DNA from 4 places in the Ruegeria sp. CF1 genome. Region 4 is predicted to be linked to each of the others. Evidence: riboswitches for the same ligand, from Rfam matches in the RefSeq annotation. Region 4 holds a riboswitch; each other region holds the start of a gene.
What was found. A riboswitch is a leader RNA that binds a small molecule or an ion and turns the genes downstream of it on or off. The one in region 4 is predicted to bind cobalamin.

Region 1 (5,394 bases), on a different contig from region 4:
GATTGCGCCTGACCAGAGTTTCCTTGTCGCCACCAATAACTACCGCGCCAATGGCGGTGGTCATTTTCCAATTGCGCGACAAGCCCGTATGATTGACCTGCCTCAGATCAGCATACAGGATATTCTATGCAAATACGTCGCTGGCACACTGCCCGCCGACCCACTTGCACATGCACCGCGCCCCTTTTCTTTTGTACCAAACCAAAGGCAGGGCGCGATCCTGACAACGGGGCCGCGCGCGCTACACCATGTTGCAGAGCTTGCTGAGTATCATCCACGCATTCTGCCCGACGATGCGGATGGTTTCATGCGTATTCATCTGACCTTCTGACGGGTTGCCATTTTCAGGGGATGCACCTATATCGGCTTTGAGAGGTTGGCGCGGGCGAGCGCCTCGCCAACCTGGTCAGGTCCGGAAGGAAGCAGCCACAACGAGCCCCGCTTGGGTCGATGTCCAACCTCTCACTTAGAACCCATCAGCCGCAGGAGGGCGTTTATGATTGTAGCAAATTCCCTTCGGGCAGACCGGTTCTGATCCTTTCCGATCAACTGACTGCCTGAACACATCACCAGCGGATGCGCGATTGCCATCCGGCGGGATTGCTGTTTCTGATCACAGGCAGACCAATGTTACTTTCCTTATCGGACCTCGGATGGTCCTCTCATTTCGCGGCTCAGCATGCGGCTGATCCGTCACTTCTACCGTATCGCATCTCGGCCGTACACCGGGATCGACTGATCGGGCTGAGCCCTGAAGGTGAATCGCCTTTGTTATCTCTGGATCAATCAACCGGCGCATATGCCGTTGGGGATTGGGTTCTGGCGGATGAAAACAAACGCATACGCCGAGTGCTGGACCGGCGCAGCCTGCTGCAGCGCCGGGCCGCAGGTACAGGGGCAGCGGCGCAGCTGATTGCTGCAAATGTTGATGTGCTGTTCATCGTTAGTTCCTGCAACGCCGATTTCAATATGCCACGATTGGAGCGGTATCTTGCGCTGGCACATCAGGCAGGCTGCTATCCGGTGGTCGTTCTGACCAAATCGGACATGTGCGATGATCCGAGCCTTTATGTAGATCAAGCCCAATCGCTCGCCCCGTTTCTGACGGTACTTGCGGTCAACGCGCTGGATCACGGCGATCTCGAACAAGTTCTGTCGTGGTGTCCGAAAGGACAAACCAGCGCCTTGCTTGGATCATCCGGCGTTGGGAAAACGACGCTCGCCAACGGGATGACGGGGCAGGATCAGGCCACCGCAGGTATTCGCGAAGACGATGCGCGCGGCAGGCACACAACAACCTCACGCGCCTTGCATCGCATGCGCAATGGCGGCTGGCTGATCGATACGCCCGGCATGCGCGCGTTACGTCTGCTAGATGCGCAAGAGGGGTTGGATGAGGTGTTCTCGGACATCTCAGACCTCAGCCTGAATTGCCGCTTCTCGGATTGTCAGCACGAGACCGAGCCCGGATGTGCGGTGCAGGCGGCAATCGACGCTGGTACGCTTGATCCCGCGCGGCTGGACCGCTGGCGCAAGCTGCGGCGCGAAGACCAACACAATTCCGCTTCGGTGGCGCAGGCCCGCGCCCGCGACAAGGCGTTCGGCAAGATGGTGCGCAGCGTGATGCACGAGAAAAAATCCCGTAAAGGGCTATAACGAAGCTGGGCACCGACCTACCGGTGCCCAGCGCTATCAGGCGATCAGTCTAGGCCAGACTGCCGCATTCCGTCTTGCGAATGCACCGATATGGCCGATCTTGGACACTCCTAATTCGCTTGGTGCAAGCAGATGGCGCCCGGCTTTGGGTCCATAGAGATCGGCAAGACGCCAGACAGCATCCGGCGGCACCATTTCATCATCTGCGAAGGTAAACAGATCGACACGTTTGCCCAAGTCTTTCCAGCGGGCGGCGGGCAGTGTCGTGCCGATCTCTGGCACATAGCTTTTGGGGGCGGTGCACCATTTGCGCCATTGCCAATAGACTTGGGCAGGCAGGTCCGATCCAAACCCGACCAACCGTCCGGGCAGGTAGCCAAGCGCCTTGACCACCAGCGGCGCGTGACCATACCAGAACAACGCCGCCAAAGCGCGATAAGGCCAAGGGTGATCCGCCAGCGTTACCAGACCCGAACAGACACAGATCATCCTGTCGATCTGATCGATATCGGGTTGGATCGGGCCAAACATTCCGCCCAAGGAATGACCGATGCTCCATAGCTTGGCCTGTGGAAACCGTCGGCGCATCTCGGCCCGGGCGGCTGGAATGTCGATCAACGCCCAATCGGCCATGGTGACATTTGACCGCTTTTGCGAACCCACCAAAGAGTGACCAAAATCCCGGTAGTCATAGGTCAGGCAGGCCATGCCCTGTTCTTCGGCGAGCCATCGGGCGAAGTGCTGATAGTAATCCCTCGGCACCCCAGTCGCACCGTTTATGACGACCACCTTTTCGGGGTCGGCAACCGGACGGTAAAGCCGCGCCGACAACATTGCCGGGTCGGACGGGATCTGAAAATCCTCGGTCACAACCGCCTGCTGCGTGTCCAACATGGTGCCCTCCAATACCGACTGAACTGATCAGTTCACCCGAAGCGCCTCAAGTCAAGGTTGACGTGGCTGGACCGTACGTCACTTGCCTGACGCAATCTTCTTGACTCGGGCACGGCGCAGCCGATAGCCATGTCGCGATGGTTCTCGCGCCCAATCGGGCCGGGATGAAAAGGGAACACGGTGCGGTTCTGCACGGAGAAAACCGGAAAGAACCTAGTCCGAGACTGCCCCCGCAACTGTAAGCGGAGAGCAATGCCGAGATACCACTGGCCTTGAAGGCTGGGAAGGTCGGCAAAGCGATGACCCGCAAGTCAGGAGACCTGCCATCAGATGTAGAACCGAAACTCGGGCGGGGTGTCCGGGACGGGTTTGATCGTGCTCTGCACCGACCAACCTGTGCCACGCCCTCGCCCTGCGCGCGGAGGGCGCATTGATGATCTGGAAGACTAAAACGCACGAATTCGCGGCGACCGTGTGCCAACGTACTGGGGCAACCTGCCCCGCACTGGCGCAAATGGCGCGGGCTCTGACGCAGGCCATGTCCACCACAAAACCGGTCACAAAATCTGGGTTTGAGATTGAAGGCAGTATTGACCTGTCGCACTGCCCAGAGGGATGTACCGCCCGCTTTCGCGCCCAATGCGACCAGATACGTGTATTCTGCGGAACCGATCCTGAAATCGATACCGGCCGGCTGGATGACTACGCAGACATGATGTTCGGAACCGAGTACCGCAGCCTACCCGCAGACCTGCTAAGGAATCCTCCTTGCGCCATGCTTGAGGCTTCGCTTCTGGTGCAGCACAACGGTGGCGAAATCTCGCCACATGTTGGTGTCTAAGCCGTCAAACGGCTTGAACACGGGCCGGTTCAACGGCCCAAAGCATCTGGGCATTTGTCTCGACTGCGCAAGGACGCACCGTACGCAATCGCTTCAATGCCGCCTCAGGCCGTTCACCGCATTCAACCATCAGACGCAGAACCACCATCCCGGATCGGCCACAGCCACCACGGCAATGCACTAGCACACGGCCACCACCTGACAACGCCTGACGGGCAGTCGCGCCAACGCGGGGCCAGCGGTCCAAAATCTCTTTGGGTGGCGTGCCAAAATCTTCGATCGGCAAATGCACCCATCTGCTGGCACGCCCCTGAATATCAGCGCCAAAATTCCGCGCACCATCCTGAATCATCTCGACCTCAGTCGTCATCGAGATCACAAGTCCCGGCTTCCAGTCTGCGATAAGATCGAGGTCTTCGGTATAAGTGCCTCCGCGCCCGGGCATCGATGACAAGGCCAAGGTGCCTCCGCCAACCTGCAACGCATAAACCACCAGTTGCGACATAATCTCCCCCCAAACAAACTTCACCCAACAACATACTGGTCCAGTAAATAGAATAGAGTGGATTTTAGCCGCATACCCACGCATTCCAAAATGAAAATCGTCCCGGCCGGCTGTGGACGCGGGCGGCGGGGGCCTCTACGCTGCGGCGTAACGCGAATCCGACAGAGCAGACATGACCGAGACGCCCAGCCCCGCCTACCAGGTTCTTGCCCGCAAATACCGCCCCGAAACCTTTGCCGATCTAGTCGGTCAGGATGCCATGGTGCGCACTCTGAAAAACGCCTTCGAGGCGGACCGGATCGCGCAGGCCTTCATCATGACCGGCATCCGCGGTACCGGCAAGACGACGACCGCTCGGATCATAGCCAAGGGTATGAACTGCATCGGTCCCGATGGCAGCGGCGGCCCTACCACCGAACCCTGCGGTCAATGTGAACACTGCGTAGCCATCATGGAGGGCCGCCATGTCGATGTGATGGAGATGGACGCCGCCAGCCGCACCGGTGTCAATGACATCCGCGAGATCATCGACAGCGTCCGCTATCGCGCTGCGTCCGCGCGCTACAAGATCTATATCATCGACGAGGTTCACATGCTGTCGACCAGCGCTTTCAACGCGCTGCTCAAGACGCTGGAAGAACCCCCCGAACACGTGAAGTTCATCTTTGCCACCACCGAGATTCGCAAGGTCCCGGTGACCGTCCTGTCCCGTTGCCAGCGCTTTGATCTGCGCCGGATCGAGCCGGAGGATATGATCGGACTGCTGCGCAAAATTGCAGGTGCCGAGGGGGCACAGATTGCCGAGGATGCGTTGTCGTTGATCACCCGGGCCGCCGAGGGATCGGCGCGGGATGCGACCTCACTGCTGGATCAAGCGATCTCGCACGGGGCCGGTGAAACCAGCGCGGATCAGGTGCGCGCGATGCTGGGGCTGGCCGATCGGGGCCGGGTGCTGGATCTGATGGATATGATCCTGCGCGGCGATGCTGCAGGCGCGTTGACCGAGCTGAGCGGGCAATATGCCGAAGGGGCTGATCCACTCGCCGTCTTACGCGATCTGGCTGAAATCACGCATTGGGTTTCGGTGGTCAAGATCACCCCGGATGCCGCCGAAGATCCCACCGTTTCCCCCGACGAACGCGCCCGAGGTCAACAAATGGCCGAGGCTCTGCCCATGCGAGTCCTTACACGCATGTGGCAAATGCTGCTGAAAGCGCTCGAGGAAGTTTCCGCCGCACCCAACGCAATGATGGCTGCGGAAATGGCCGTGATCCGCCTGACCCATGTGGCCGACTTGCCTAGCCCGGAGGAGCTGATCAAGCGTCTGCAAGATACGCCTCCGCCGCCCAATGGTGGCCCCGGCAAGGGAATCGGTGCGCCCGGACATGCTCCTTCCGCGCCACAGGCTGTGGCCCGACCGGCCTATGCCGCATCGGGGATTGGCGGCAGCGCGGGCGGGCCAACGGCCGCGCTGGCCCAGGATGTGCAGGCAGCGCTG
Region 2 (5,394 bases), on a different contig from region 4:
AGTTCAAACCATAAAATTTAGCCTTGGCTTCCTGCAGGCGCAGCTGATGCTCGCGTTCTTCGGTTTGCGCTAAATAGAGCGAGCCGGGCTGGAACACGCCGCAGCTCTGACCGGTTTCCTGTTCCAGCTCTTTATATAGATTCATCGTATAGTGCTGGATGCGGGTGATATTGTTGTTGTCATGCAGCCCATGAATGTTGGCCGCCGCGTGCCAGGTCGAGCCGCTGGTCAGTTCGTCCCGCTCTAGCAGGACCACATCGGTCCAACCCAACTTGGCGAGATGATACAGAATTGAACAGCCGGCTAGGCCACCGCCGATTACAACCGCTTGTGCATGCGTTTTCATGTGCTTCCCCTCTCAAATGCCTCAGGCGGCGATGGTTTTCATTGCACCCAGAAACTGGGCCACTTCGGCGACGCTGTTGTAGTGGCACATCGAAACACGCACGCAGCTGTCCATGCCAAGCGGTGTCAAGATGTTGCCCGAGTAGTGATCGGCCTTGCGCAAATGCGTACGGATGCCTTGTTCGTTCAGTTGCTTGACCACATCGACCGACGGCACGCCCTCGACCTGCAGTGACACCAGCCCCTCGCGTGCAGGGTTATCGACACCGCCCAGAATGGTCACCTTCTCCATCTCGGCCAGCCCAGGCAGGTTGCCGGTTCCGCGGATCATCGCATCAGTCAGCGCTTTTTCCTGCTCATGGATCGCCTCTCCGGCAGCGACGAATTTTGCGCGCCGGTCGGTGGCGTCGCTGACCTGTGCGCCCAGCCATTCGAAATAGCTGATTACGTCAGACATTGTAGCGTAAGAGCCGGTATCACGCGTCCCCATTTCCCAATTGTCGGCGGGGCCGTCGATCAAGCTGTTATGTGGCAGCTTGGTCAGCCGGTCAGAAATCCAGGCCACCCCGTAACCATGGCGCGAGAACACCTTGTAAGGCGAGATCACATAGCCATCGACATCATAGGCGGTTAGGTCGATCCGGCCATGCGCGGCGTGCTGGATACCGTCGATTATGATGAAGCAATTGGGCGCAACGGCGCGGATCTCGGCAGCCACAGCCGCTACATCCACGCCCATACCGGTCACCGGCGAGGTGTGCACGATAGTCGCAACCTTTGTGTCCGGCGTTACCTGCGCCGCATAAGCATCTGCTGTGACGGTGCCTGTGGCGTCGTCATGGACCACCAGAACATGATCTTGCCCGGCCACCCCGGCCCAACGCGCGCAAGCGCTTCGGGTCGCGGGATGTTCCAGCGTTGTGCCAAGTACCCGACCGGTGGCGGTGCCCAGACAGGCGTTCATGATCAATCGAAACAGCAGCTCGGTCCCGCTTTCGCCGACAAAGAACTGGCCACCGGGGGCGTTCATGAACACGGCCATATCTTCTTTGGCCTTGTTGATTACCCGCACCAGTTCGTGACTTCCCGGGTTGTCGCGGCCCTGATTGTCAGGGATCGCAGCATAAGCCTGCGAGGTGCCCACAACCGAATTCAGCGTCAGCGCCCCACCCGCGTTTTCAAAGAAAATACGCGGTCCCTGCTGCGGGCAGTGGTCAACCTGCGCAAATCGGGCACGGATTTGTTCAAGCAATTCTGGAGTGATCTTGGTCATCGGGAACCATTCCTGCGAAAATGTCATTCTGGCAAGATATATGCGCCCTTTTGCAAAACTACTCACAAAAAAACTTGGGGCATTGTGGGTGGAAATTGAGACCATCGAGCCAAGAGAGCTCAGCCACAAGAACAATATGGTTCGCGAATTTCAATTTCGTCGGCCCGATCACACCCTCACGCATGCCTTCGCTCGGTTGCGAAACCGCTAGTCAGGCCGACGGTTTGTAACCTGAGCGTGGTTCTAGAGACATCGCTTTGCAAAAGAAGTTTGAACTAATGCAGAACGGCCTGGATCCTACGAAGCTACTTATTGCAACTGTCTTGGACACCAATCGCAGTGGCCATGCAGTTTTAGTTTATCGCTCGAGTGAAGGCGATTTGATTCTGGACAATGTCACCAACAGGATCAAATCTTGGAAGGAAACGAGGTATCTTTTCCTACGAATACAGGACCCAAATCACCCTGATCGTTGGGTACAGGTTTCTAGCGGCTAAAGACAATGTGGCGCGCCCTAGAGACGCGCCACAATAAAATTTTGGTCCTGCGACTACTGGTTGTTTCGCGGCAACCCAAGTTTAGGACACTGCTTCAAACTTTGGTCAAGCTTTCGCAGCGTTGTACAAACGCGGAGTCACCAGACCTGTACTGTTCAAACCGCGCATTGCCTTGGCTGCCGCAAGCACTGCCAGATCAGCAATCGGCTCAATGACGATTACCAGCATATAAGCGCCGCCAAAGGACAGAACCGACGCCATGGTTTCTGCGCCGAAACCCTGGCCGTAGAAGGCCCAGAACCCAACCCATGCGACTACTCCTCCCTGATACGTCGCACTTAGGGCAAGAGCTTGGCCATATTTGAGGTCAACATATGCTGTGCCGGGTGCGATGATGCGGCTGGCCAGTGCCTGTAGCGCAAATAGCGGCACCAGCAGAGTGGTCAGGTTGATGAAGTACTGCGGAAGATCGAACGGGGCAAAAAACACACCCTGAATCAGGAGACCAGCTGCCAATCCAAAAGCCGCGGGTGCAGCACCGAGAAGCAGAAACAGCGTCGACCCCAGGATGAAGTGGACTTCAGAGACACCAACCGGGAAATGCGGCAGGACTTCGAAGAAAAGGAAAACCCCAACGGTGGCGAGCACCGAGCGCATAACAAAAGATGCAGGTCCATTCGCACGCAATGTGGAAAACGTTTCTTTCGCTGCGTAAGTAGCCGCACCTGCGGCGGTAACATAGGAAAGCGCGATTTTGGCACCATTCACGATGCCCGGTTCGATATGCATGTTCTTTCTCCCTACCGCCTCACCCGGCGGCTTGTCAGGTTGAATCGACCGTAAGGCCGACAGGTTCAGTCTGGGCATAGCCCGGCGCTTTACGGCAGGTCTCCTGACTCGCGGGTGCTCGCTCCGCCAACCTTCCCGGTTCCATTACGAACCAGTGGTGTCTTGGCATCGCTCTCCGCTCACAGTTGCGGGGGCAGTTACGGAATTGGCGCCATTGAAAACACCGAACCGTATTCCCTTTTAATCCTTTTGGCTTCCGCCATCAGGAACCGAAAACAATTCACCGCTACAATGGCGGCTTCGCCTGTGTCAATTGTCTTTGCGACCTATTCCAATGTAAACTCGACCGAAGCAGGATTCACGCAACCGGTCACTTGATCGACAGGGTAAACCAAGCGTTACCTGAAACCTCTTGAAGCTCTAGCTGCTAGAGGCTTTAAGATTCGGATTAATTCGCGATAGTGCGATCCAAATACGTTAAACTTGTGAACCAGGACGAGACCTATGCTTACAAGGCGCCATTTCATTCAATCCACCACAGCGCTGTTCTCGGCGTCTGCGGCCAGTCCATTGATCGCCAAAACCTGGCCAACCGCATCGCAGAAGACCTATTGGGACAGTCAGGTCACGCCAATTGGTTACGATCCAATGACCTCAAATCCGTGGGGTGTTCATGACCGTTTTTTACCAAGACGCGTCGCGGCAAATGATGGTTTGGTTCCAGGTGACATCCATGTGGATGCCGTCGCGCGCTATCTCTATCATATCGAAGAAGGCGGGACCGCAATGCGCTATGGCGTAGCGATCGCGCGCGGGAACCTTTACGAGCCCGGCACCTATGTTATCCGCCGAAAGGTCGAATGGCCACACTGGACACCAACCGCTTCAATGATCGAGCGCAACCCCGAATACGCGGAATTCCGGAATGGCATGGAGCCCGGGCCGAATAATGCTCTCGGCTCTCGTGCCCTTTATCTATACGTTGGAGACCGAGACACATATCTCAGAATTCACGGCACGCCTGAGCCAAGAAGCATCGGCGGTCGCGCAAGTTCTGGATGTGTGCGAATGATCATGGCTCATATCAATGACCTCTACCCAAACGTGAAAACCGGCTCGACCGCTTTCCTATACTCTGCCGAAGATAGCGTCACAGCCCGCTCATGAATATTGGGCAGCGTACAAGGACGTCGCTGCCCTCATTTCGATCAGGCGTCGCGCGCAATGCAGATCGGAGCGCCATTCGTCGCGCGCAATGGTACCAATGTCGTCTCGACGGGTCCGCTGTGCTCATACCAAAAGCAATTATCTTCTGGCAAAAGGCGTGCCGTGGTCAAATCCTGCGCCGGCCCTGCCAGCGCTACGACCGAATCTGGCACGTTGCCTGGTTCAAGTGCCTTGCTTTTGGCTCCGGTGAACTGGGCTGAGCAACCAGCCGTAATCGAGACTAACGTGATGGTAATTGCGATCCGTTTCTGCATTGATCTGTTCCAAATTTTTTGCGTCATCTGCAATTAGATTGCATCCACACGGCCGGCCCGCAAGACGAAATGAACTAACAATATCGCAGGCAAAGAACCCGGATGAAAAAAATATAAAAGGTATTGAAGCTCTAGTTACTGTAGGAACTATTTACAAAGGACCATAGAGATTCTTGAGGTCCAATCATGTCATCCGATACCCATAGCCACGACCATGGCCACGAAAACAAACATGGTCACCACGCATGCGGTAGTGGCGGGTGTGGCGACATCGCCCCCGCCGGTCCAATTCCTGAAGGTGGTAGAAGCTTTCAGGTCTCTGGCCTTGATTGCGCCGAAGAGGTGGCGATCCTGAACCGTGTCGTCGGCCCGAAAGCAGGTGGTGAAGAGCATCTCGCATTTGATGTGATCAACGGTCGGATGACGCTTCTTGAAAGTGCTTCCAAGTTATCTGACGAAGATGTCATGCTGCTGGTTGCGAGTACTGGTATGACCGCCAAACCATGGGATGACGGAAATGCCGCCCAGGACCAGGCGGCGCATATTGCACGTCAGCGGCGGTTCACCACTCTTAGCGGAGGGTTTTGGGCAGCAGGTTTTGGCTGGCACATTTTCGAAACCGGCATGGGCGGTGCGCTCGGGCTGTTCTCGGGACATGGTGAGGTTCCGATGCCTTTGCCCGAGGCAGCTTTGTTCGCAGTCGCGATCTTGTTTGGCGTCTGGCTGGTGTCCCCTAAGGCCTGGTCTTCGGCGCGTCGACTTTCGCCTGATATGAACCTTTTGATGGTTGTTGCCGTCGCCGGTGCCATCGCTCTGGGTGAGTTTTTTGAAGCGGCAACTGTAGCATTTTTCTTTTCGCTCTCTCTTTATCTGGAAAGCTGGAGTGTCGGACGTGCTCGGAACGCGGTGTCCGCGCTGCTTGATCTGGCCCCCCCGACGGTTCGGCTGGTTCGTGCTGACGGTTCTGAGGCAACGGTCCCGGCGGCGGATGTCTTTGTCGGTGACAGCT
Region 3 (5,394 bases), on a different contig from region 4:
GATCAGCGTATCCGCGACCAATCCTTTGCGCAGCCACAAGTAAAAGGCGACGTAGGCGTGGCGCGGTGTGCGCGACAGATCGTGATAGTCGTCATCGCGCAGTTCGGGTGTACCGCGCTCGGGCTGCAGCGCGATCAGCGCTTTTCCACGACGCAGTGCCGTGAAATGGAACGCGCCGTTTGTGAAAGCAGGGTCGTCTTCGGGAGTGCCCCAAACCTTATTGAGATCGGCGCGGAGTGTTTCCGGCAGCGCCGCCAGCGCCGCCTGATAATCCTCTAGCGGCCATGAAATCCGTGCATCAAGAAGAGTTTCAGCAATTGGCTCGGCAGGCGCGGTGTCATACCCTTCGCCTTGCAGATCGAGCAACATTGCCTCAGCCGAGGCCAGCGCATCCAGACCCACTGCATGTGCCATCTGCCAGTCTTTGCCGGGATAGGTCGATAGTACCAGCGCCGGAACCTGCTCCGCTTTGGGTTTGTCGTGAAGGTTCAGCCAGCCGGAGATGCGGTTGATGATGGCTTCGATCCGTTCGGGTTCAGCCCGATGAGCGAAACGAGAATATTCGAGATGCGGATCGCGTTTGCCCGGCTCTTTGAAGGATACGATGCCCGCGTTGATCCGCCCGTCCACTTCCGGAAGGACCACATGCATCGCGAGGTCGGCAGGTGAAAGGCCACGCACTGCGTCAGCCCACGCTTTGCGGCGTGAGGTGGCCAGCGCGACCTGAAAGACCGGCACCTCTGCCACATCCAGAGGTGAGGTGCCTGATGCGCCCTTGCCTGAGAATGAGGTGGCGTTGACGATCGCCGAAGGCTTCAGCGCCACAATAGTCTCGCGCAGCCAATCGGCGGCATTTGGTGCTTTGAGCGACGGGGCAAACAGGCCGACGGCCTCAAAACCCCGCGCCCGCAAGCTGCGGATCAACGCCGCAATTGGGGCGGTATCTGCCGAGGTCAGGTATGCGCGATAAAAGGTTACGATGATACGTTTCGCATCACCGGGCAGAGCGTTTTCTGCAGGGATCACGCCGTGATCTGGGCACCAGGCACCGCATTCGGGGATGGTCTTGGCGCCCATGACCGGACCTGCATACAACCCCGCAGCCAGTGCCATCTGCGCCAGAGCGGCCTGCGCCGCGACCTCACCGCCGGTGTCGCACAGATGCGCCAGCCGCCGCAGGGTCGAGACAGGCAGGGTAGAGTAATCATCCAGCCGCGTATCCTCGCGACCGTCTGCGGGCAGTACGGCCAGTGCAATCCCTTTGGCCTGCGCCAGCGCCAGAACCTGCTGCAAGCCGTACGCCCAATAGGGCACTCCACCGATCAGACGGATCAGGATGCCCTTTGCGCCCTCCAGTGTCTGCTCGACATATGTGTCGACTGAGAGGGGATGCTTCAGCGCCGTCAGATTGGCCAGCCGCATCGTTGGCATGCGTCCTTCAGGCCCACCTCCACGATGCCATCCCGCCGCGAAAGCGCCAAGGTCACTGTCGGAAAAGGACAGCACCACCAGGTCCGCCGGGCTCTGACCCAGATCGGTCGGGGTCTCGGTTTCTTCGAGCCCATGGCTTTCGCGGAAGACGACGTGCATAAGTCTTACTCGGCAGCCTCGGTTACACCCACGAGGATATCGCGGATCTCGGCCTCTTTGATATCGTCATGCTCGGCAATGACCACAAGGCGCGAGCGACGGTCTTCGCCGGGCTCCCACGGGCGGTCATATTGGTGACGCACGCGCGCACCGACGGCCTGAACCAGTAGGCGCATGGGCTTGCCTTGAACGGCGGCATAGCCTTTGACGCGCAGGATATTCAACTCGTTGGCCAATCGTTCAATCTTGGCGACCAGATCAATCGGATCGGTTTGCTCGGGCAGTTCAACGATGATGCTTTCGAAATCGTCATGCTCGTGATCGTGATGGCCGTCGTGATGGCTGGGACGCGCGTCCATGTCATCCTCGGCCGCGGCTTCTAGACCCAGCACGACGCGGACGTCCACGGCACCCTCGGCCACTTCGACCACGGGCATGGGGCGGGGCGCTTCGGCGGCGATGATCTCTTTCGCTTTCGCAACGCCTTCCGGGCCAGCCAGATCGGGCTTGGTCAGCAGAATGATGTCGGCGCAGGAAATCTGATCCTCGAACACCTCGGACAAGGGAGTTTCATGATCAATCGAGTCATCTGCCATGCGTTGCGCATCCACCGCCTCGACATTCGGAGCGAACCGACCAGCGGCCACGGCCTCGGCATCGGCCAGAGCAATCACGCCATCGACGGTGATTTTCGAGCGGATATCGGGCCAGTCGAACGCCTTCAGCAGCGGTTTTGGCAGGGCAAGACCGGAGGTTTCGATCAGGATGTGATCGGGGCGCGGCTCTAGTGCCATCAGGGCTTCAATGGTCGGGATGAAATCATCGGCCACGGTGCAGCAGATGCAACCATTGGCCAGTTCCATGATGTTTTCCGCCGGGCAATCAGGAATGGCGCAGGACTTCAGGATATCGCCATCGACGCCGACATCGCCGAATTCGTTGACGACCACCGCCAGACGCTTGCCCTGCGGGTTCTGCATCAGATGGCGCACCAGTGTGGTTTTGCCCGAGCCCAAAAAGCCGGTGATCACAGTGACGGGGAGTTTCTCGAGATTGCTCATTTCAGGGCTCCAATCGGGGGAATGCGGGCCGCACAGTTTTTGCGGAAATGTTCGGGACGTTCGCGCCATTTGACCAAACCGTCCTCGGTGGCGAGGTATTTGGCTGCGCCTTCGACGATGGTTTCAACATGGTCGATCTCGTTCAGATGCTCATACACGAAAGTCCAGCGATCCGGTCCTCCGCGTAGCACGATCGAGCAGCCTTCATCGCAATTCGACAGGCATTCCACAGCTTTCAAGGTAATGCCTTCGGGCAGGCCCGCCTGTTCAAGCGCCTTGTGCAGCAACGTGCCGGGGCGCTGGGCGTCATCCTCGACAGGCAGCCCGCGACGGCAGGTAGTGCAAACCAGCAGTTCGACCGGTGCGGTCTCGGTCATGTCTCTCATCCCCCCAAATCCTCTTCGTGGGGGACGGGGTTTCATGCGGGCCGATCACAGCCCCACACCGGAACACCCCGTCCGGTTTCATCTTCGGGCGTTGGCAGGTCTCCCGGCTTGCGGATTTCAGAGGAGGCCTCTGTCGGATGTCCCGCCTTCCCGGCCATACTGCCAGTGGCTTTGGGCACCCTCTCCGGTCACGGTCGCGGGGGCGGCTGCGTTTGACGGCAAAAACCGCTGACGCATTCCCTTTTCATCTGCTCTCGCAGACACCAACGAAAGGGACATGCGGCAGGGCAGGGTTGCTTGTCAAGCGAGTCGCGCCGATCCGTGAAAAAGCGGATAAAAAGCGACCTGTCGGGGTCGCTGGGCGGCATGATACTTCTGCAACGACGTGCTGGCATGGCAGCAAGATGCGAACAGGAGGATACCGCGCATGAAAGTAGGGTTTGTCGGGCTGGGGAATGTAGGGGGCAAGCTATCTGGATCGCTGCTACGAAACGGTATCGATCTGACGGTTCATGACCTGAACCCGGATCTGGTGACCGAATTCGTCGCCAAGGGTGCCAAAGCCGCCAAATGTCCGGCGCAGCTGATGCGCGATTGCGATGCTGTTATAACCTGTTTGCCTTCTCCTGCGGCCTCGGACGCGGTGATGCAGGAAATGTTGCCAGAGGTCGGCCCTGGCAAAATCTGGATGGAAATGTCGACCACCGACGAAGCCGAAGTCAAACGCCTTGGCGCAATGGTCATCGAACGAGGCGGCGCAGCGGTGGATTGCCCGGTTTCGGGCGGATGTCACCGGGCAGCGACGGGTAATATCTCGATCTTCGCAGGCTGTGATCGTGAGACTTTTGAACGTATCCTGCCATTCCTGACCACCATGGGGCGGCGCATTTTGCACACGGGCGATCTGGGCTCGGCCTCTGTTTTGAAGGTGTTGACCAATTATCTGGCGACCGCCAACCTGATCACCTGCGCCGAGGCACTGGTGACAGCCAAGGCCGCCGGCATGGACCTTGGAACCACCTATGAGGCGATCAAGATATCGTCAGGCACATCCTTCGTGCACGAGACCGAAAGTCAGGTCATCCTGAACGGCTCGCGCGATATTTCCTTCACCATGGACCTGGTGAAAAAAGATATCGGTCTGTTTCAGGAGGTCGCCGACCGTGCCGGAGTTCCCCTTGAGATAAACCCATTGATGATCAAGATTTTCGAAGATGGCATCGCGCGATATGGTGAGCGTGAACTGTCCCCGAACATCATCAGGCGGCTAGAGGACGCGACCGGACTGGAGATCCAGGCGCCAGGGTTCCCAACCGAGATGCTGGACGACGAGCCAGAAGAACCGGGTTATGAGGTGATCCCACAGAATCGGTAGATCAAATAATCGGCAAGCGTTGCGGCTGTCTGGCGGCCTGGTTGGACAAAATTCTGGGGCTATTCTAAACAGGTCAACAAGAGTCCGACACCGGCACAGGCAAGAGAACAACTTATGACGAATGAGACCTTTCTCATCGTAACAACGATGAAAAACGAAGGGCCTTTCATGATCGATTGGGTGGCCTACAACCACGCAATCGGCTTTGATGACATTCTGATTTATACCAATGATTGCGCTGATGGTACCGATGCCATGGGCGAACGGTTGCAAGCGCTTGGCTGGGCTCACCACCAACGAAACAGGCTGGGTCCGCGCGCTGCGCCGCAGGTTCGTGCATTTTCGCTTGCGCGGAATCACCCAAGCTATCTGTCATCGGATTGGATTCTCAGTTTGGATGTGGACGAGTATATCAATATCCGTTTGCCCAATAGTGATATAAGAAGCCTCGTTGAGGCCAGCGGCGTGGCGGACGCGATCTCGATCTGCTGGCGCATGTTCGGAAACGCGGGTCAGAACGATTTCGTTGATCGACCTGTACCTGAGACTTTCTTTCTGGCCGCCACCGAAGACGGCTATCCGCATCACCGGACCAAAGGGTTCAAAACGCTGTTCCGCAACAACGGAAAATTCAGCCGTTTTCGCGCCCATCGTCCCAGGATTAATCCAGAAGATGCACCGAACCCTGACGCGCCATACGAAGGCGTGTTGTGGCGGGATTCGGGCGGGAACCTGTACCCAGCAGACCAAGTGAAATGGAAAGCATGGCGTGGTTTCAGCCATGAATTCGCGCGCATTCATCATTATGCTGTGCGCAGCACTGATAGCTTTTTGGTCAAGCGCGACCGTGGGCGCACCAATCATGTGGGGCAGGATCAAGGGCTCAAGTACTGGCTCATGATGAACCACAATGATGTTGAGGATCGCTCAATTCTGGAACACATGCCGGCTATGCACGACATCAAATCTGAGATGATGGCAG
Region 4 (5,394 bases):
CGACGGAAGACGCGCCTTACGCGTCAGGGCAATTGTAGCTTCGACAGGGGCAGGAGCACCGGGCGCAGGCCTTTGGAACAGGAAATCGGGCGTGTTGCGCAGCGACATGCGGGCCGCAGGTTGGCGCGACAATGATCGGATCATTTCCGCCAAGCCTGTTTGTTCGACCAGTCGTGGATTGAATCTGAACCCCTCCGGGCCAACCTGTGCGCCGTCGATTATGAATCGCTCGGGGATCATCGAATGCCAGCGGTAGAGCAAATTGAACTCAATCGCGATCTGGTTGGAATGATGCCACGGTTGCCAGCGATTGACGCCAACGGGTAGTTTGAAAGGCATATTGGCGATGTGGGCGATGTAGTCCTCAAGCACAAGCTTGATCAGCAATGCGATCAAGGTGCAGCGTGTAGTCTGGAACACACGCTCTTTATCCCAGCCTGATATGCCGCGCTTTTCGCGCCACAACAGATCGGCAAAGGTGTTATGGGCGCGCAACATCAGTGTATTGATCGTGATATAGCCTATCGTACCATTGCCATTATCGAGCCCGGTTGCATGAAAATCGAGCAGTAGCTGGTCGATTGCGTGATCGCTGAGACCCGGATGCGCCCGTTTCACCGCATTCCACAGCTTGCAGGGATCGTGCAACGGCTTTCCGCAATTCTCGCCAGTGGCGAGACTGCCATCAAAAGGGGGTGCTAGCTTAACACCACCGGATTGGTTTTTTTGAAACAGCTTCGGAGCCCACATCTCGCCCTGTGTATCCAGACGAAAGGCCAGCCGGTGGGTTAGTTCATTGGTATCGGGATCGCGTTCGCGCAGCATGTCGGTCTGAAAATCGTTCAGCCCGTAGATTTGGCACAGATCGACTTCGTGGTTCGAATCCGTCTGATCAACCGGTCCTTTCGCCCCAAAGGTGCGAAGGAAACTGTCGGTAAACCATTGTGCGGCCGAGATAAACAATAGTGTCGATCCTTGCGGGCACATCAAGGTAAGCGGGCTGCCATCCACTTGTGTCCGTCGGTGAAAGAGATCAGCAACTTCGCTTTCCGACGGCAGGACGGGTGAGAGGTCTTCTGGCGTTGTATGCCGACCGATCCAGCGATGGGAAAACACGCCGGGCCATGTCGTGTAGTCTGCGCCCATCGTATAGGGCCGCGGTCGGTGGATCTTCGCGGCGTTTGCAAGCCTGATCGCGGCCAAATAACTCGTAACGGGTGGGGAGATCTTGAATCCGAGTTTGATCAGATCATCAACGTCCAGCATCAATACATCTCCGTTTGGTCATCGATTCGGGAACCGGGCGCGGGCCAGGCTCAGATAGGTTCTGAGCCGGATCGCATTAATCGGTCCTAAAGGTTCGTGATCTGCCGTGACACGCCAGGGCGAGAAGCTCATCGCGTCGCCATTCTGCGGATCAAATTCTGCACCTTTGGGAATCGTGATATCCGCCACGGGCGTGACGGTATGATGGTACGGATCAAGAGGTGCATCTGGTTGCGGATCGCATGCCCACCGGATGCGATTGTCTAGCACATCGAATTCGTCGGCCGGGCGCGGGGGCTCAATCACACACAGCTCGAAGTGATTATCTCCATCGGCCACGTCTTGCCGCAAACACTGCCCGATCCCATCTGGGTCGTCTACCGGATGTGCCGGAATTTTTGGTTTAGCGCTGCGGGCCAGGTATCGGACTGTTAGATCGGGGCCCAGCCGATACGGTGTTGTCGACCAGAAATGGACCTCAAAAGGCGAGTGCATATAGTTCGAGGCAAAATCACTCGCGACGCGAAACTGACGCTTGCCTTCACGAGTGAGGAAGGCGCGAAATCCTGCGCGCAGCCCTTTGGTGATCAACCTAAGGCTCCATTTTCGTCGCCCTTTGATCGCGTGCTGGACCGCTTGTAATGTGGCGACAAGCCTGCCCAATCGCTCATATTCATCGGGGACGTAGCTGGGAAACACATCCTGATCGACCAATACGAAATCGAACTCGTCGCTGAGTTGTGTGGTCCCCAGATGCGCAAGTGCCTCGGCGTCGATCAGCTTGGGGCCTGGCACGTCAAAAAGCTTGATCGCCATCCCGTGGGCATCCGATTTCCGGTCATCCAGATGCGCGCCGTTGGAAAAGCGAAGTGCGGCTGAATAGGCTGCGGGCTGTTCAAACAGGCCGTGACGGAACTGTTCTGGTAGATCGTTTCTGACGGTGAATATTGCAGCCACGCACCCGTGACTGCGCCCATGCTGAGCCCTTAAGCGATGGCCTTTCCACCGTGCAACGGCCTCGAGATTGTGGTCAATGACATCATCAACAATATCCGGCGGCAATGCGTTTTGCGAAACATGTGTCAAAGAACCGTCTCCTTGGATAAACCCAGGCAATGATCAAACAGGGGTAAGGTGCTGACAAAGCTAAACCTCTAAATTTGTTCAGCTTACCTCAGATTGTCTAATTTCCAAACACACCAACTATGGACAGCCGTGGCCAGACAAATTCGGCGCGCAGCCCAAGCTATTCGGTTGGTGCTTCGGACACGTGGTTGGCGGAGCTCGATCCTCGACCAGAGTTGGGTGCCTTCGACTTTATCATTGACGTGTCCGGTGTTCTCGGGCACTCAATCGATTGATGGTTCCCGGTGGTGTTGCCGCGGGATGAAAAGGGAATACGGTGAGGCTTGCCAAAAGGTGCCAATTCCGTAACTGCCCCCGCAACTGTAAGCGGTGAGCAAGGCCAAACAGCCACTGGTCCACAGGATCGGGAAGGTTGGCCGAGCGCGGACCCGCAAGTCAGGAGACCTGCCATCAGATGTTTAACCAACCCGGGGCGGGGCGTCCTGGAAGGAGGCTTTGATGGCGCGTCAATCGCGTGTTTACATTGTCGGCAGCTTCCGCGTGCGCTTGGAAACAAGTGGAGTGGACCATGCCAGATACGCCTGATCATTTCATTCTAGTCTGCGAAAGCTGCACTGAAGGGCTGCGCCTTGATGAAATTTGCGATGCGTTGACTGGGAAATTACCTCGCGGCTTTGCGATCCGCGCGTCATCTTGCATGGCAGGCTGCGATAGTCCCAGAACGGTTGGGTTCCAGGCCGTAGGAAAGGCGCAATACCTTTTTGGTGGCATTCAGACCGCGGATGAGGTGCAGGCGCTGGCTGAGTTTGCAGCGCAGTATCGTGAAAGCCCGGATGGCTGGACAAATGCCACTGATCGCCCGCAGGCGTTGTTCAATAAAACCCTCTCGCGCATGCCGCGGATCGAACAGGGGGCATCGCAATGACGTTGCCACCCTTTCTGATTGCCGAAAACCTTGAGTATTATGCCCTTAACGGAGATGTCCTGTTGCAGGGCGTCTCGTTCGAGTTGGACGAGGGTTCCATTCTAGCCATCGCCGGCCCGAACGGGGCGGGGAAAACGACGCTTCTCAATCTGTTGTGCGGCGCTGAGCCGCTGGCACTTGGCGATGTTCGGATCAAAGGACGCAGTCTGAAACAGCTCTCCGCCAAAGAGCGTGCGCGCATGATTGCAGTGGTAGGTCAGCAGGAACTGCCCGATGGACGCTTGGCGTTGCGCGATTATGTTGCGCTGGGGCAAATACCCATCCGTGCGGACCGCTCTGCCGAAGGCCACGCGCAAGAGCTGGACCGGATTTTAGACCTGACCGGTCTCGCCAATCTCGCGGACAAGCGCATGGCCCAACTGTCCGGAGGCGAACGTCAGCGTGCCCATATCGCGCGTGCTTTGGCGCAGAACCCTTCGTTGCTGTTTCTGGACGAACCGACCAACCATCTGGATCCTGATGCAAAAGGGCGGATGCTGTCTTTGGTCGCCGAGCTTGGGATCACCGTGGTCATGATCGTACACGATCTGGTCATGATCCCCGAATTCGCCACACACGTGGCGCTGATGAAATCGACCCGCATGATCGAGTTTGGGTCGGTGGACAAGGTGCTGACACCCGAAAGAGTCCGCGAAACTTTTGGCGTTGATTTCCTCTGCTTTCTCCACGAAGGCCGCGTGATCCCGGCGCTTGATATTCGAAGAACCACAGTCTCAACTTAGTCGAAGGAACACACTGAGATGAAATACATCTGGCCCGTGGCGTTGGCCACCGCCATGGCAAGCGGTGCTGCTGCGCAAGAAGTCACCGTAGACAACTGCGGCGAACCGCTGGTTTTTGATACCGCGCCCGAGCGCCTGGTTGTGCATGACATGAACATGACCGATATGGCCTTTGCATTGGGTCTGCAGGACAAGATCGTCGGCCTGACCGGCATCACCGGCTGGTACAAGACCAGCCCTGATTTTGATGCCCTGCGCGGCGACATCCCCGAGCTTGCGCCGAAATATCCGACCGTCGAAAACCTGGTGGCGGTTGAACCCGACCTGTTCTTTGCAGGTTGGTACTATGGCATGAAGCCGGGTGGTGATGTGACCCCAGATACATTGGAACCGTTCGGAATCAAGACCTTGGTTCTAACGGAAAGCTGTGTCCATCTGGACAAGGATCGCCCCGAAGCCAGCATGGATCTTCTGTTTGGCGATGTGTTGCGCTTGGGCAAGGTGATGCAAGTCGAAGACAAGGCCGAGGCTCTGGTCTCGGGCTGGAAAGAGCAGCTGGCAGCGATCGAAGCCAAGACTGCTGAACTGCCCAAGCCCCGCGTCTTTCTTCTGGATGGTCCTGCAGATGCTCCGTTTACCGCCGGTAAATTCGCGATTCCCGATGCGATGATCACAGCCGCCGGTGGTGAAAACGTCACTCATGACATGGACACGAGCTGGGGCCGCACCTCGTGGGAAGCCGTTGCCGCATCGAACCCGGAATTACTGGTTTTGTTGGATTATCAGACCGGCAATGGCGCCGAGGACACCTTCAAGTTCCTGCAGGAACATCCCGTCATGTCGCAGACTGATGCCGTCAAGAACGAACGCTGGATCGGATTGCGCTACGAAGAGCTAACGCCGGGACCGGCAAATATCGAAGCGATCTCGAAGATGGCGCGCGCGATGCATCCGGGTCAGAGCTGATATGGGCCGATTGGGCCTGACGTTGTTGCTGGGGGCGGTCGTTCTGACCGCCCTTTTGCTGATTTCCACGATCTACGGCACAACCTCGATTCCTTTGTCCGACACCTTCACCGCGATATTGCGCGGTACGGGGTTGCAGGACGGAGAGATGTCGCCGCTGCATAGGATCGTATTCGACCTGCGATTGCCCCGCGCGTTGTTTGCAGCCGTGATCGGTGCCGGGCTGGGCATCGTTGGCGTGGTGCTGCAAACGACCACACGTAATGACCTTGCCGATCCATTTCTGTTCGGCCTGTCCTCGGGCGCGGCAGCGGGGGCGGTGTTTGTAATTACCGTGACCGGAGATATTCTGGGTTTCTGGACTCTGCC

Region 1: it holds a riboswitch for cobalamin, as region 4 does, so the genes downstream of both, ACRZ96_RS15030 (hypothetical protein) here and ACRZ96_RS17760 (DUF1636 domain-containing protein) in region 4, are expected to answer to the same signal.
Region 2: it holds a riboswitch for cobalamin, as region 4 does, so the genes downstream of both, ACRZ96_RS07945 (energy-coupling factor ABC transporter permease) here and ACRZ96_RS17760 (DUF1636 domain-containing protein) in region 4, are expected to answer to the same signal.
Region 3: it holds a riboswitch for cobalamin, as region 4 does, so the genes downstream of both, ACRZ96_RS07625 (DUF1636 family protein) here and ACRZ96_RS17760 (DUF1636 domain-containing protein) in region 4, are expected to answer to the same signal.

What each region holds. Positions count from the first base shown of each region.
Region 1 is NZ_JBQFRN010000008.1:137,352-142,745, reverse strand. Features, by position in the region: gene ACRZ96_RS15050 (bifunctional 2',3'-cyclic-nucleotide 2'-phosphodiesterase/3'-nucleotidase) at 1-331, shown strand, start outside; RNA gene ffs (signal recognition particle sRNA small type) at 370-468, shown strand; gene rsgA (ribosome small subunit-dependent GTPase A) at 628-1,656, shown strand; gene ACRZ96_RS15035 (alpha/beta hydrolase family protein) at 1,693-2,550, opposite strand; cobalamin riboswitch at 2,673-2,892, shown strand; gene ACRZ96_RS15030 (hypothetical protein) at 2,984-3,391, shown strand; gene ACRZ96_RS15025 (phosphatase domain-containing protein) at 3,396-3,896, opposite strand; gene ACRZ96_RS15020 (DNA polymerase III subunit gamma/tau) at 4,069-5,394, shown strand, end outside.
Region 2 is NZ_JBQFRN010000003.1:38,445-43,838, forward strand. Features, by position in the region: gene ACRZ96_RS07930 (GcvT family protein) at 1-346, opposite strand, end outside; gene ACRZ96_RS07935 (aminotransferase class V-fold PLP-dependent enzyme) at 368-1,618, opposite strand; gene ACRZ96_RS07940 (transglutaminase-like cysteine peptidase) at 1,876-2,115, shown strand; gene ACRZ96_RS07945 (energy-coupling factor ABC transporter permease) at 2,221-2,904, opposite strand; cobalamin riboswitch at 2,981-3,193, opposite strand; gene ACRZ96_RS07950 (L,D-transpeptidase) at 3,409-4,071, shown strand; gene ACRZ96_RS07955 (hypothetical protein) at 4,113-4,412, opposite strand; gene ACRZ96_RS07960 (heavy metal translocating P-type ATPase) at 4,572-5,394, shown strand, end outside.
Region 3 is NZ_JBQFRN010000002.1:509,476-514,869, forward strand. Features, by position in the region: gene cobN (cobaltochelatase subunit CobN) at 1-1,590, opposite strand, end outside; gene cobW (cobalamin biosynthesis protein CobW) at 1,596-2,651, opposite strand; gene ACRZ96_RS07625 (DUF1636 family protein) at 2,648-3,028, opposite strand; cobalamin riboswitch at 3,114-3,320, opposite strand; gene ACRZ96_RS07630 (NAD(P)-dependent oxidoreductase) at 3,465-4,412, shown strand; gene ACRZ96_RS07635 (glycosyltransferase family 2 protein) at 4,527-5,394, shown strand, end outside.
Region 4 is NZ_JBQFRN010000012.1:40,049-45,442, forward strand. Features, by position in the region: gene ACRZ96_RS17745 (peroxidase family protein) at 1-1,266, opposite strand, end outside; gene ACRZ96_RS17750 (catalase family protein) at 1,285-2,352, opposite strand; gene ACRZ96_RS17755 (hypothetical protein) at 2,472-2,627, shown strand; cobalamin riboswitch at 2,611-2,818, shown strand; gene ACRZ96_RS17760 (DUF1636 domain-containing protein) at 2,921-3,277, shown strand; gene ACRZ96_RS17765 (ABC transporter ATP-binding protein) at 3,274-4,059, shown strand; gene ACRZ96_RS17770 (ABC transporter substrate-binding protein) at 4,078-5,025, shown strand; gene ACRZ96_RS17775 (iron ABC transporter permease) at 5,027-5,394, shown strand, end outside.